One region of the Ornithinibacillus liuyingii genome, then DNA from elsewhere that is predicted to be linked to it. Evidence: predicted binding sites of a transcription regulator. Region 1 holds the regulator's gene; the other holds the start of a gene.
What was found. The regulator Rex, encoded in region 1, represses fermentation and respiration genes when NADH is low (regulators of the CRP and FNR family bind a similar motif). The targets are predictions, from matches to a motif close to TTGTGAAATATTTCACAA.
Positions count from the first base shown of each region.

Region 2: ACSKT4_RS11580 (cytochrome c oxidase subunit 2A) is a predicted target of Rex. The motif match lies at 3,495-3,512, and genes of this name have one in related genera.

Region 1 covers NZ_JBPWOS010000004.1:2,957-9,241, reverse strand. Annotated here, with positions in the region: gene groL (chaperonin GroEL) at 1-290, opposite strand, end outside; gene groES (co-chaperone GroES) at 338-622, opposite strand; gene ACSKT4_RS06230 (lysostaphin resistance A-like protein) at 875-1,588, shown strand; gene ACSKT4_RS06225 (DUF4305 domain-containing protein) at 1,616-1,795, shown strand; gene ACSKT4_RS06220 (redox-sensing transcriptional repressor Rex) at 1,872-2,531, opposite strand; gene ACSKT4_RS06215 (ABC-F family ATP-binding cassette domain-containing protein) at 2,722-4,641, shown strand; gene tsaD (tRNA (adenosine(37)-N6)-threonylcarbamoyltransferase complex transferase subunit TsaD) at 4,931-5,938, opposite strand; gene rimI (ribosomal protein S18-alanine N-acetyltransferase) at 5,935-6,285, opposite strand, start outside.
Region 2 covers NZ_JBPWOS010000007.1:204,392-210,676, forward strand. Annotated here, with positions in the region: gene ACSKT4_RS11565 (carboxypeptidase M32) at 1-752, shown strand, start outside; gene ACSKT4_RS11570 (b(o/a)3-type cytochrome-c oxidase subunit 1) at 953-2,560, opposite strand; gene ACSKT4_RS11575 (cytochrome c oxidase subunit II) at 2,641-3,144, opposite strand; gene ACSKT4_RS11580 (cytochrome c oxidase subunit 2A) at 3,169-3,306, opposite strand; gene ACSKT4_RS11585 (type III polyketide synthase) at 3,549-4,634, shown strand; gene ACSKT4_RS11590 (isoprenylcysteine carboxyl methyltransferase family protein) at 4,634-5,152, shown strand; gene ACSKT4_RS11595 (cold-shock protein) at 5,201-5,401, opposite strand; gene ACSKT4_RS11600 (formate--tetrahydrofolate ligase) at 5,752-6,285, shown strand, end outside.

The sequences.
Region 1 (6,285 bases):
GCTTGTGCAAGAACTGTTGCAGTCGTAGTACCGTCACCAGCAACATCATTTGTTTTTGAAGCAACTTCAGAAACAAGCTTTGCACCCATATTTTCAAATGCATCTTCTAATTCGATTTCTTTTGCGATCGTAACACCATCATTCGTAATTAAAGGTGAACCGAATTTTTTATCTAAAACAACGTTACGACCTTTTGGTCCTAATGTTACTTTTACAGCATTTGCTAATGTATCTACACCGCGAAGCATTGCGCTACGTGCGTCTTCACTAAATTTAATTTCTTTAGCCATCTTGAAATGCCCTCCTTAAATTTTCATTTATTTATCGATAATGTTAATTAGTTAACTACTGCTAAAATATCACTTTCACGTAGAATTAAGTATTCAGTTCCATCGTACTTTACTTCAGTTCCAGCGAATTTAGAGAAGATGATACGGTCTCCTTCTGAAACTTCAAGTGCAACTCTTTCTCCACCATCAGTTACACGACCAGTGCCTACTGCAACAACGCGACCTTCTTGTGGTTTTTCCTTTGCAGAGTCTGGAAGTACGATACCGCTTGCAGTCTTTTCTTCTTGTTCAACAAGCTCGATAACAACACGATCTCCTAGTGGTTTAATCATGAAGATAACCTCCTTAATTCCTTTTTGATATAGTTTAATCATTTGTTAGCACTCTCTAAACCCGAGTGCTAATTCCAATTAATATAATAAATAAAAATGTTATGTTTTGCAAGTATAGAGTTGTATATTTTTTTAAAAAAAACTTGTCCGAGATGATTCTATTATTATCCATCGCTTGAATATGATAAAATACACAGGAATCAGTTTGTCGCTAATACTATAAAACATGTAGACTTTAAGGAGCTGAATCTATTGCCTAAACGATACTGGTGGGTCATTCTTACTTATATAGCTATGCAACTTTCAGGAGGTATTTTTCGCCCCGTACTGCTTCGACTTTTCCCTGCTCATCAACTCGAAGCTCTAATCCTTTATTCCATCTTTAGTTTTACAATTGGTTTAATTATTGTTTTAATATTAATGAAACCTGATATGCAGATGTCCCAGACTAGAAGTAAGTGGTTTACAAGTGATGTGATAGGATGGACTGTATTAGGAGTCTTCTTGGCTTATTTCGCTCAAGGTATTGCGACCATGATAGAAATGAACGTATTTGGTATCCGAACAGGTTCAGAAAATACACAAGCAATCATGCAGATTACGAGGACCGTTCCATTATTCGCGATTGTACCTGCAATTATTGCACCAATATTAGAAGAAGTGATTTTCCGAAAGATTATTTTTGCTTCGTTATATAAACGTACTAATTTCTTTATTGCGGCGTTAATTTCCGCACTCATTTTCGGGATTATACATGGTGAACCTGAGCACATTCTAATATACGCATCAATGGGATTTGTATTTGCATTTCTGTATGTGAAAACGAAAAAAATCATTGTTCCGATTATTGTTCACATGACGTTAAATTCTATCTCCGTCATCTACCAATACTCGCTTACACCAGAACAAATTGAACAGATTGAACAGCAATGGAATCAGATCCAAATGATTCTAATCGGAGGTTAATTATTTATGAGAATTACCGCAAGGACCTTGGCACTAATATACTTTACGATGGGAGTCTTTTTTATTTATGTTGCAATTTCTTTTGCAGAAGAAACGGTTTTTAATTTCATGACCATTCTGCTAGCTATTTTTGCTACATTAGACTTCGGTGCTGGGATTCGTTATATGCGACTGCATTATAAGTTAAAGAATATAAAAAAGAAATAACTATATGGAAAGTAAAAGCTCCTACAATCTGGTAGGAGCTTATTTATGTATTAGCTGAGATGTGTGTTAAAACTTCCTAATATGTATTCTCTTCCTCATTATCTATCTTCTCTAACGGATAATGCTTTAAGAAATACACTAATGCCTGTAATTCAATAGCTAAATCAATATGGTGCACGCGAACATCGTCCGGTACAGTAATACGTGCTGGTGTGAAATTTAAAATACCTTTGATACCTTTTACTACTAATCGTTCCGTTATACGGTCAGCTTCTTGAGCCGGTATGGTTAGAATTGCTACTTTTACATTACCTAGTTTCTCTTCCATATCATCAATATGATAAATCGGAACGCCACCAATTTCTTTCCCCACTTTTTCAGGGTCCGCATCAAAGGCTAGCATAATTTTCGTATTATTATTTTTTGTGAAATTATAGTTTAGAAAGGCTGTACCTAGATTACCTACCCCAATTAATGCTACTTCGGTAAGCTCATCCTGGTCTAATGTTTTCCGGAAAAAACCTAATAAATATTCAACATTATACCCATAGCCCTTTTTCCCAAGTGCTCCAAAATAGGAAAAATCTCTACGAATAGTAGCTGAATCCACTTTGACAGCCTCACTTAGCTCCTTTGAGGAAACACGGGTCTTTCCTTGCATTTGTAAATTATTTAAAAAACGATAATATAATGGGAGTCTTTTAGCAGTCGCTTGTGGTATTTTGTTTTGATCCAAGCTGATTCCTCCTTACCATCTATCCAAATCTTCGCTTAAAACATAATGGAACAATAATAATGTATAAATTAGTACCAATTTCTATTTTATCAGATTTTTCCTATTAAGTCGTGATTAACTTCACATATTCACAATATTATTGCTCGAACGGCTATATTTGGATACACTTAAATTACTAGAGGTGACCATGATGATAATTATGCAATTAAATGATCTCTCCAAATCATTTGGAGCTGAAGAAATATTAGCAAATATAAAAATAGAAATAAAAGATAAAGATAGAATAGCGATAGTAGGTCGGAATGGTGCTGGAAAGTCTACCCTTCTTAAAATAATGGCTGGTGAGATGTCCTATGATACCGGTGAATTAATTAAGCCGAAGGACCTCACTATCGGTTATTTATCACAGCATACCGGCCTAGAATCATCTAACACGATTTGGAACGAAATGTTAGAGGTCTTCTCCGATTTAATTCTACAAGAGAAGAAGCTACGATCCATGGAAGCAAAAATGGCCCAAGTACATGAACTAGAACCAGCTGATGCAGAGAAATTATTGGCCGAATATGACCGCTTGCAGCAGGACTTTGAAACGAACGGTGGATACAGCTATGAATCTGAAATCAAGGCTGTCCTATCTGGTTTAAACTTTCTAGATTACGATGACCAAACACCGATTAATGAGTTAAGTGGTGGACAGAAGACGCGCCTTGCATTAGGGAAGCTATTACTAAAGAAACCAAACTTACTCATATTAGACGAACCGACCAACCACCTAGATATCGATACATTATCCTGGCTTGAGAAATACCTTTTAAGTTATCCAGGTGCGGTAGTTATTGTCTCGCATGATCGTTATTTCCTTGATAAAACCGTAAGCCTGGTTTATGAAATATCACGCCACCGCACGAAGCGATACCATGGAACATACAGTGATTTTCTAACGCAAAAGGCACTCAACTTTGAACAGGAAATGAAAGAGTTTGAGAAGCAGCAAACCGAAATTAAGAAAATGGAGGAATTTATCCAACGCAATTTAGTACGAGCATCCACGACTAAACGTGCACAAAGTAGACGGAAGCAGTTAGAGAAGATGGATCGACTAGATAGACCTTTAGGAGATGAATCTTCCGCTTCGATCACATTTGAAATTACGAAACGAACTGGGAACGATGTCTTAAAAATTAACGATCTCTCCTTCCGCTATGATGAAGGAGGAGACCCGATTTTTAAAGATGTAACGTTTCACGTATCACGCGGTGAGAGTATTGCCTTAGTTGGCCCTAATGGAGTCGGAAAAACAACCCTGCTCAAAAATATACTAGGGAAGTTAGCGCCTAGTGAAGGAACTATTCAACTTGGTACGAATGTACAAATTGGTTACTATGACCAAGAACAGGCTAATTTAAGCTCACACAAGACCGTATTAAATGAATTATGGGATGAATATCCACATGTCAATGAAAAGGATATTCGTACGGTTCTTGGCAATTTCCTCTTTTCCGGAGATGATGTGTTAAAGCCTGTCCAATCCCTTAGTGGTGGAGAAAAAGCACGTCTCGCTCTTGCCAAGCTTCGTATGCAAAAAGCGAACCTATTAATTTTGGACGAACCGACGAACCATCTTGATATTGATAGTAAGGAAGTATTAGAAGCTGCACTAATTGATTTTCCTGGAACGATTGTCTTTGTATCCCATGACCGTTACTTCATCAATAAGATCGCTGATAAAGTGGTCGAAATGCAACGGGATGGTGCTACTGTTTATCTCGGCGATTATGATTACTATATCGAGAAAAAACAGGAGGAAGAAGAGTTAGAGCGTCTACAAGCAGAAGAAAATCAACCTAAGGCTACAAATGAAAAGAAATTAAGCTTTAAAGAAGAGAAAAAACGCCAAAGTGAAGAGCGAAAAAGAGAACGACAAATTGCTAAATTGGAAGAGGATATTGAAAGATTAGAAGAAGAGCTAGCATCTCTTGAGGAAGAAATGACAAAACCAGAAGTGTACGAAAACCATGAAAAGGCGTTAGAATATACCAATAAAACCAATGAAGTAAAACAAGAAATCGAGAATTTGATGGATGAGTGGACCCTATTACAGGGCTAATAAGGAAGGCAGGTTACGCTCTAAGTAACCTGCCTTTCCTTTACTGCGGATAGCTTGAAAGATATTCCATTACCTCATTTGGTATTTAACCACTCATTCAAAGGGGATTACGAAAACCATTACTATCCACAACGTTATCCACTTACAAACGCCCAATATAGCCATTATCAACAAATTTATTCACATTATCCACATAGAATTTCAATGTTATCCACATTTTTTATTAACATGACAAAAGCCAATATAATAGGAAAAAGAAAAAAATACCCACAACCCTGTGGATATTTTCTTAACGTAATAGTAAGGAAGGATTAGCATTTAAATCCATTCCAGAACGCTTCCCTTGTTCATAATTAATTGTCCCTGCTGCTGCAATCATAGCGGCATTATCCGTACATAACCTTAAAGGTGGTATTAACAATGGAATCGTGGTCTCTTTAAACTTGGCCTCAAGCTCTGCACGTAGTCCTTTATTAGCAGCTACACCACCTGCTACGATTACTTGCTTTACATTATGTTGCATTGCCGCTTTAAGCGTCTTTGTTGCTAATACATCGATTACACTTGCCTGAAAGCTTGCTGCTATATCTTCTTGCTTGAACGTTATACCTTTTTGTTTGGCATTGTGGATTTTGTTAATAACTGCTGATTTCAGCCCACTAAAGCTAAAATCGAAACTATCTTCCTCCAACCATGCTCTCGGAAAATCAATAACAGCATCACCCTCTGCTGCGAGTCGATCTATATGCGGTCCTCCTGGATAGGGGAGATTTAACATTCTAGCCACTTTATCATAGGCCTCACCAGCCGCGTCATCCCTTGTCTCGCCTATTACTTCATAGCTGCCATGCTCTTTCATTAGAACGAGCTCAGTATGCCCTCCTGAGACAATTAACGCTAATAGTGGAAATTGAAATTCCTCCTCTAAGCGATTAGCATAAATATGTCCCGCAATATGATGAACACCAACTAACGGCTTTCCTTTCGCAAAGGCCAGTGCCTTTGCTGCGTTTACACCAATTAGAAGTGCTCCAACTAATCCTGGCCCCTCTGTTACCGCAATCGCGTCAATATCATCCCAGTCTAGACCAGATTCATTAAATGCTTCCTCTAATACTAGCGTAATCTGTTCTACATGATGTCTAGAGGCTATCTCTGGGACCACGCCTCCAAATCGCTTATGACTTTCTATTTGCGAAGCAACAACATTAGATAGTACTTCTCTACCGTTCTTTACTATGGAAACCGCTGTTTCATCACAGCTTGTTTCAATTCCAAGTATATATTTATCCTTCATATTAAGTTCACCCACATGACTACAGCATCCTCTTGATTGTCTGTATAATAGTTTTTTCGAATTCCACCAGGAACGAGTCCAAATTTTCGATACAGCTTTTGGGCAACAATATTCGTTACACGTACCTCTAAAGACAACCTAGTCGCCCCCAAACCGATTGCTTGTTGTAAAGCAAAACGAAATAGCTTTTCCCCTAGCTTCTGACCCCTAAACCCTGGGAGTATCGCGATATTCGTAATTTGTACATCATCAAATACAACCCACATACCTACATAACCAATTATCTTCTGATCAATCTCAATAATATAGTAATAAGCATGCTGATTTTGCGTTAGTTCTTGCCTAAA
Region 2 (6,285 bases), on a different contig from region 1:
ATGATGAACAGGATTTCCGTATGGCTGTTTTTGGAATTATTCATGAAGCAGGACATGCATTATATGAGCAAAATATTGATAAACGATTAGAAGGTACCCCACTTGCGTCTGGAACTTCGATGGGTATTCATGAATCACAGTCCTTATTCTGGGAAAACTTTTTAGGCAGAAATAATGTGTTCTGGGAATCCCATTATGACGTATTTAAAAAGTACGCACCACAGCATTTTGCACAAGTAGATTTACATGATTTTTATCAAGCGGTTAATGAAGTCAAACCATCTTTAATTCGAATAGAGGCTGATGAATTAACATACCCACTTCATATTATGATACGATATGAATTAGAAAAAGCATTAATTAACGGAGAGATTGAGGTAAAAGACTTACCGCAATTATGGAATGAGAAAATGGTGGAGTACCTAGGAGTTGAACCACCAACAGATAAAGAAGGAGTACTGCAAGACATTCACTGGGCAGGTGGAGACTTCGGTTATTTCCCATCGTATGCATTAGGGTATATGTATGCAGCACAATTTAAGGATAAAATGAGTGAATCGATTCAGATAGATGAGGTTATTAAATCAGGAGATTTTGCTCCAATCCGTAAGTGGCTTACTGAGAATATCCATCAGTATGGTAAAATGAAAAAACCACTAGATATCTTAAAAGATGTTACTGGAGAGGGATTAAATCCAGACTATCTAATAAACTATTTAACAAGCAAATATCGTGAAATTTATAAGCTATAAGTAATTTTGGTAGTCGGTATCTTTGTTAGAGTAAGACATGGCAAGACTATGGAAAAAGCAATAGCTGTTACAGAATTAGCCTACTAATCAAGTAAATCAGATTGTTTTTCACTAATCATATGCTTCTTAATAAAAGAATTCCGTATCATCTAGATACAGAATTCTTTTATTAAGGCTACCAGTTCATTACTGGATAGAATTTATCGCCCTATTGGAAAATCAAATGGTACAGATCCTGCTGGTGAATGTTGTATAATATCAATAAAAGGTATCGTATATGCTGCAAGAATTAATACTACGGTAATACCAATCCATAATTTCCAATTTTCAAAGTAAGCAGGTGTAGCTTCAGCATTTTCTTCCTCTTCAGCAATTGGAAATTCTTCTTCACCCTTTGGAGCAAAGAAAGTTAGTTTGATAAAAATGTAAACCATTAAAAGAATACCGACAAACAAGATTGTTCCACCAATAGCTTGAGCCATTTGGTATCCAATCCATTCTGTTACCTGGTCACCGCCAGCATACTCAGAGTAAGAGGAGCGTCTAGGTCCACCTAATAGTCCCTGTATATGCATGGCACCAGACATGATGGACATACCAACAGCCCAGACAATAGCTTGAATGATACCTAAACGATTAATCTTCGGTGTTAGTTTACGACCTCTTAGATGCGGTATTAACCAATAGCTAATTCCAAAGAAAGTTAGCATTACGGTTGTAGCAACAGTCAAATGGAAGTGACCTGTTACCCAAATCGTATTGTGTACTACTGCGTTCATTTGGTGTGATGCGTTTATAATTCCGCCAGCGCCACCAGGAATAAAGGCTACCATTCCAATAAATGGAGCTAGGAAACGGACATCTTTCCAAGGTAACTTTTTTAACCAGCCAAATAATCCTTTTGCACCTTTACGACGACCAGTAATTTCGAATGTTGCAAACATGGAAAACGCGGTCATTAAACTTGGAATGACAACCATAAAGGTTAATACCACTTGAATGAACTTCCATGTTGGATCTATACCAGGTTCTGTTAACTGATGGTGAAATCCAACTGGGATCGAGAAGAATAGGAATAATACAAATGACATTCTAGCTAATGAATCACTAAATAATTTACCACCGATGATTTTAGGAATAATAGCATACCAAGCCATATATGCAGGCAGTAACCAGAAATAGACTAATGGATGACCAAAATACCAAAATAATGTTCTGCTTACCAACACATTAATGGTTTCTGCAAATCCAAGAGACCATGGGATAAACTGAATGAGTACTGCTACAGCAACACCTAATGAAGCAATAAACCATAGAATGGTATTGATGGTAACCATAAAGGCAAGAAGTGGTGATTTTTCACCTGGATGTGCTTTTTTCCAAACAGCTAATTGATGCCAGTTGACAAATCCAGCTATCCAGCTACCAACAACAACTAATGCAAGCCCAATATAGAATACCGGATGTGCTCGAAGTGGTGCATAGAATGTATAGAGTACACTTGCTTCACCAAGCAGAATCATGGTAGCTGTTAGAATCGTACCGATTACCATAATCCAAAAGGCAATCCATGCAATCTTACGTTGTTTATCTGAAATACCTACTGTTTTTCCCATTAAGGAAAAATGAAACCCTATAATAAAGTAGGTGGTTAAGACTAGCCCTAAAATGACACCATGTACGGTAAGAACTTGATAATAGTCAATCCCAAATGGTAAGGTGAATTTTCCTGTACGTACGAAAACTTGTAGTAAGCCCATTAGTCCACCTATAAATAATGAGATAAATGCAATAGATAGAAACGACATATAAAGTCTTGATTCAGGTTTAGATATAGGTAATGCCAGAGCGGAAGTTTGTTTATCGATTACTTTTCTTGCTAACTGCATTATTCATACACCTCCAAGGTGGCATACATTAGATGATGCCCAATTCCACAATACTCGTTACATACAATGGTATACGTACCAGGTTTGTTCATAACGGTTTCGAGACTACTTACATAACCTGGTTCAACCATCATGTTTACATTTGTGCCAGCAACATTAAAACCGTGAACAACATCTTTTGTTGCTACCTGGAATAGAACCGTTGATCCTTTAGGAATCCGGATGTGTTTCACCGAATTTCCTTCCTCATCCTTTCCCATGTCATAATAGAAGGCACTAGCAGCAATGTTTACGATATACTTATCATCGTCTACCTGTGTTAACCCTAAGTTTTCTGGTTTAAAGGCTTCATTTGACTCAATATTGTTTGGGTCGATTGTAACGCCATGACTTTGTGGATGTGTTCCTTGCCAGAATGCGCCATAACCTAGCACGCTTAAGAATACAATTAGGGAACCAATTCCAAATGTTAACCAGATTTTTTCATACTTATGCAAATGCATCCTCATTCACACTCCTTTTCTTAGTTACCTCGAAATAAATAACGCAAATGCACCAATCCAACTGATGATGATAAATACACCTAATAGCATTACTGAAATGAAGGTACCTTTTAGTTCGGGCTTTTCTTTCTCAGATGCTTTTTTTGTTTCTTGATTTCGCATAAGAGATCCTCCCTTTTGATTTGTTAGTTATTACACCTTCATCATACACAAATTTCCAATACAGAAAATGCCAATCAGCTAACGTTCATCTTTTGTTCAATAGTGCCTTGGAATCCTTGGTATTACTGCGTTTTATAAGAAGAGAACGAAATGAAATGTGGCAGAAATATGTAAAAATAAGTAATAAATTATGAAAAGCGTAACAAACTAACTTCAAAAATGGCTTTTTAAAAGGTGAGACCATGACAATTATTTGTTCTGTTGGGAGAGCTATACCAAAATATGAAATAGCTCAAAATCAAGTAAAAGATTTAGTACAGAAGATTTTTCAGTACTCAGAAAGGGAAGTAACGAGACTTTTACCAGTATTTGATAATGCTTCGATCCAATCTAGACAATTTGTAGTAGAGGAGGATTGGTTTTTAACGGATCACAGCTTTGAAGAACGTAATGGCTTGTACCAGCAATATTCGATTGATTATGCTACTCAAGCAATGGATGATTGCTTACAGCGTGCTAATCTGACAGAGGCAATATCCTATGAGGATATTGACTTACTTTCATTTGTATCTAGTACCGGTGTTTCTACTCCTTCTGTGGATGCCTATTTGATGAACAAACGTCCATTTCGGCCTAATGTAGACCGAATGCCTCTTTGGGGATTAGGGTGTGCTGGTGGAGCGATTGGATTATCTAGAGTGTTTAATTGGCTGAAGGCCAATCCAAGTAAAGTCGCTATGCTAGTCACTTGTGAGCTGTGTAGTCTTACATTTCAAAAAACAGATAATAAGAAAAGTAATTTAGTTGGAACAGCTTTATTTGGAGATGGGATTAGTGCTGTATTACTCATTGGAGAAAAGTCTCCGTTTCGCAATAAGCTGAATAAGCCCTTACCGGTTATTCAATCTTATAGCTCGTATACCGCGAAGAATTCTACAGATGTAATGGGGTGGAAGGTAGTCAATACAGGATTTGAAGTTATTTTCTCAAAGAGTATTCCTACACTAGTTAACACCGTTTGGAAGCCCCATATGGAAATGTTTTTACAGGATACGGGTTTACAGGTAGAGGATATTCATAGTGTTATCGCACATCCTGGAGGAAAGAAGGTAATCGAAGCCATGATAAACGCATTACATATTCCGAAAGAGAGACTTAAATATACGTATAAGATACTAGAAGATCATGGCAATATGTCCTCCTCCACGGTGCTCTATGTTTTACGAGAATGGTTACAGCAGGATATGGTACCTGGAAATAAAGGCATTGTCTGTGCATTAGGGCCTGGTTTTAGTTCTGAAATATTATTACTGGAGTGGGATGAATAATGGCATTATGGATGTGGATGTTAATTTTATTTATTATTGGACAACGATTAGTAGAATTAGTTATTGCTAAACAAAATGAGAAATGGATGAAGGCAAGAGGGGGAATCGAAACAGGAAGTGCACATTACAAATGGTTTATTTATTTACATATTCTGTTTTTTATAAGCGTCTTTTTAGAAACATCGATGAAATTGGTTAATCAGGAGGTTGTCTTTAGTTATTTCTATTTTTTCGTATTTTTATTGGCACAGTTGGCTAGGTTTTGGTGCATCTACTCTCTTGGGCGATTTTGGAACACTAAAATCATTGTTATGCCTAGAGTGGCCTTAATTAAAAAGGGTCCTTATAAATATATAAAGCATCCGAATTACGTTATTGTAGCTGTTGAACTCTTTGTGATTCCGATGTTATTTGGTGCGTATCTAAGTGCAATTGTATTCCCAATACTCCATGTGTTGTTATTAAGGATTCGAATTCCAGCAGAGGAGAAAGCATTAACTTCGATACCAAAGCTATAAAAAAACGGTAATCAACTTTGATTACCGTTCTTCATTATATAGGTTTTTTTATTTTTTAACTACGTTAGCTGCTTGTGGACCACGTTCACCTTCAACGATCTCGAAGGAAACTTCTTGGCCTTCTTCTAGTGTCTTAAAGCCTTCACCTTGGATAGCTGAATAGTGAACGAATACATCGTTCCCACCTTCAACAGAAATGAAACCATAGCCTTTTTCTGCATTAAACCATTTTACTACTCCGTTTTCCATGTAAATAATCCTCCTAAAACCTTCACGTAATCGTGATAATACAAATCAGAAAAATGAGTATCAAAAAAGGCAGCTCTTAAAGAAAGACTGGATCATATCAACCCACTTCTTCCGTTCGAAGCTACCACTTTTAATGATCCATAAATCTTCATTGCTTGTGATAAATATAGCTTATTTTGATATGTCAGTCAAGTTGCAAATTGGTATATAATACGGAATAATCCAATCTGTCTGTTATTTAACTGACATTCATTGTATAATTATAGTATGTTGTTTATTAGCTGAAATATGTATTATTTTATTTTTTTCTGGTCAGCAAAAAATGTTAAAAGGAGATAAGAAGAATGAAAATGAAGTCCGATATAGAAATCGCACAAGAAGCTACGTTAAAGCCGATACATAAGATTGCTGAAGAACTTAATTTATCCGATGAAGATTATGAACCCTATGGCCATACAAAGGCTAAATTATCCGATCGGCTTTTGGCTAAATTAGCTGATAAACCGAATGGGAAAGTGATTTTAGTAACTGCCATTAGTCCGACACCAGCGGGAGAAGGGAAATCCACAGTTACTGTAGGTCTTGGACAAGCATTGAATAAGATTGGAAAAAAGACTGTCATTGCACTACGAGAGCCTTCACTTGGTCCGGTAATGGGAATTAAAGGTGGCGCAGCTGGTGGTGGATACTCCCAAGTACTTCCAATGGAAGATATAAATTTGCATTTCACCGGTGACTTACATGCTATTACAAGTGCTAATAATGCTTTAGCAGCTATGATTGATAACCATATTCATCAGGGGAATGAATTAAATATTGACCCAAGAAGAATTGAATTTAAACGGGTTATGGACATGAATGACCGCGCTTTAAGACAAATTGTA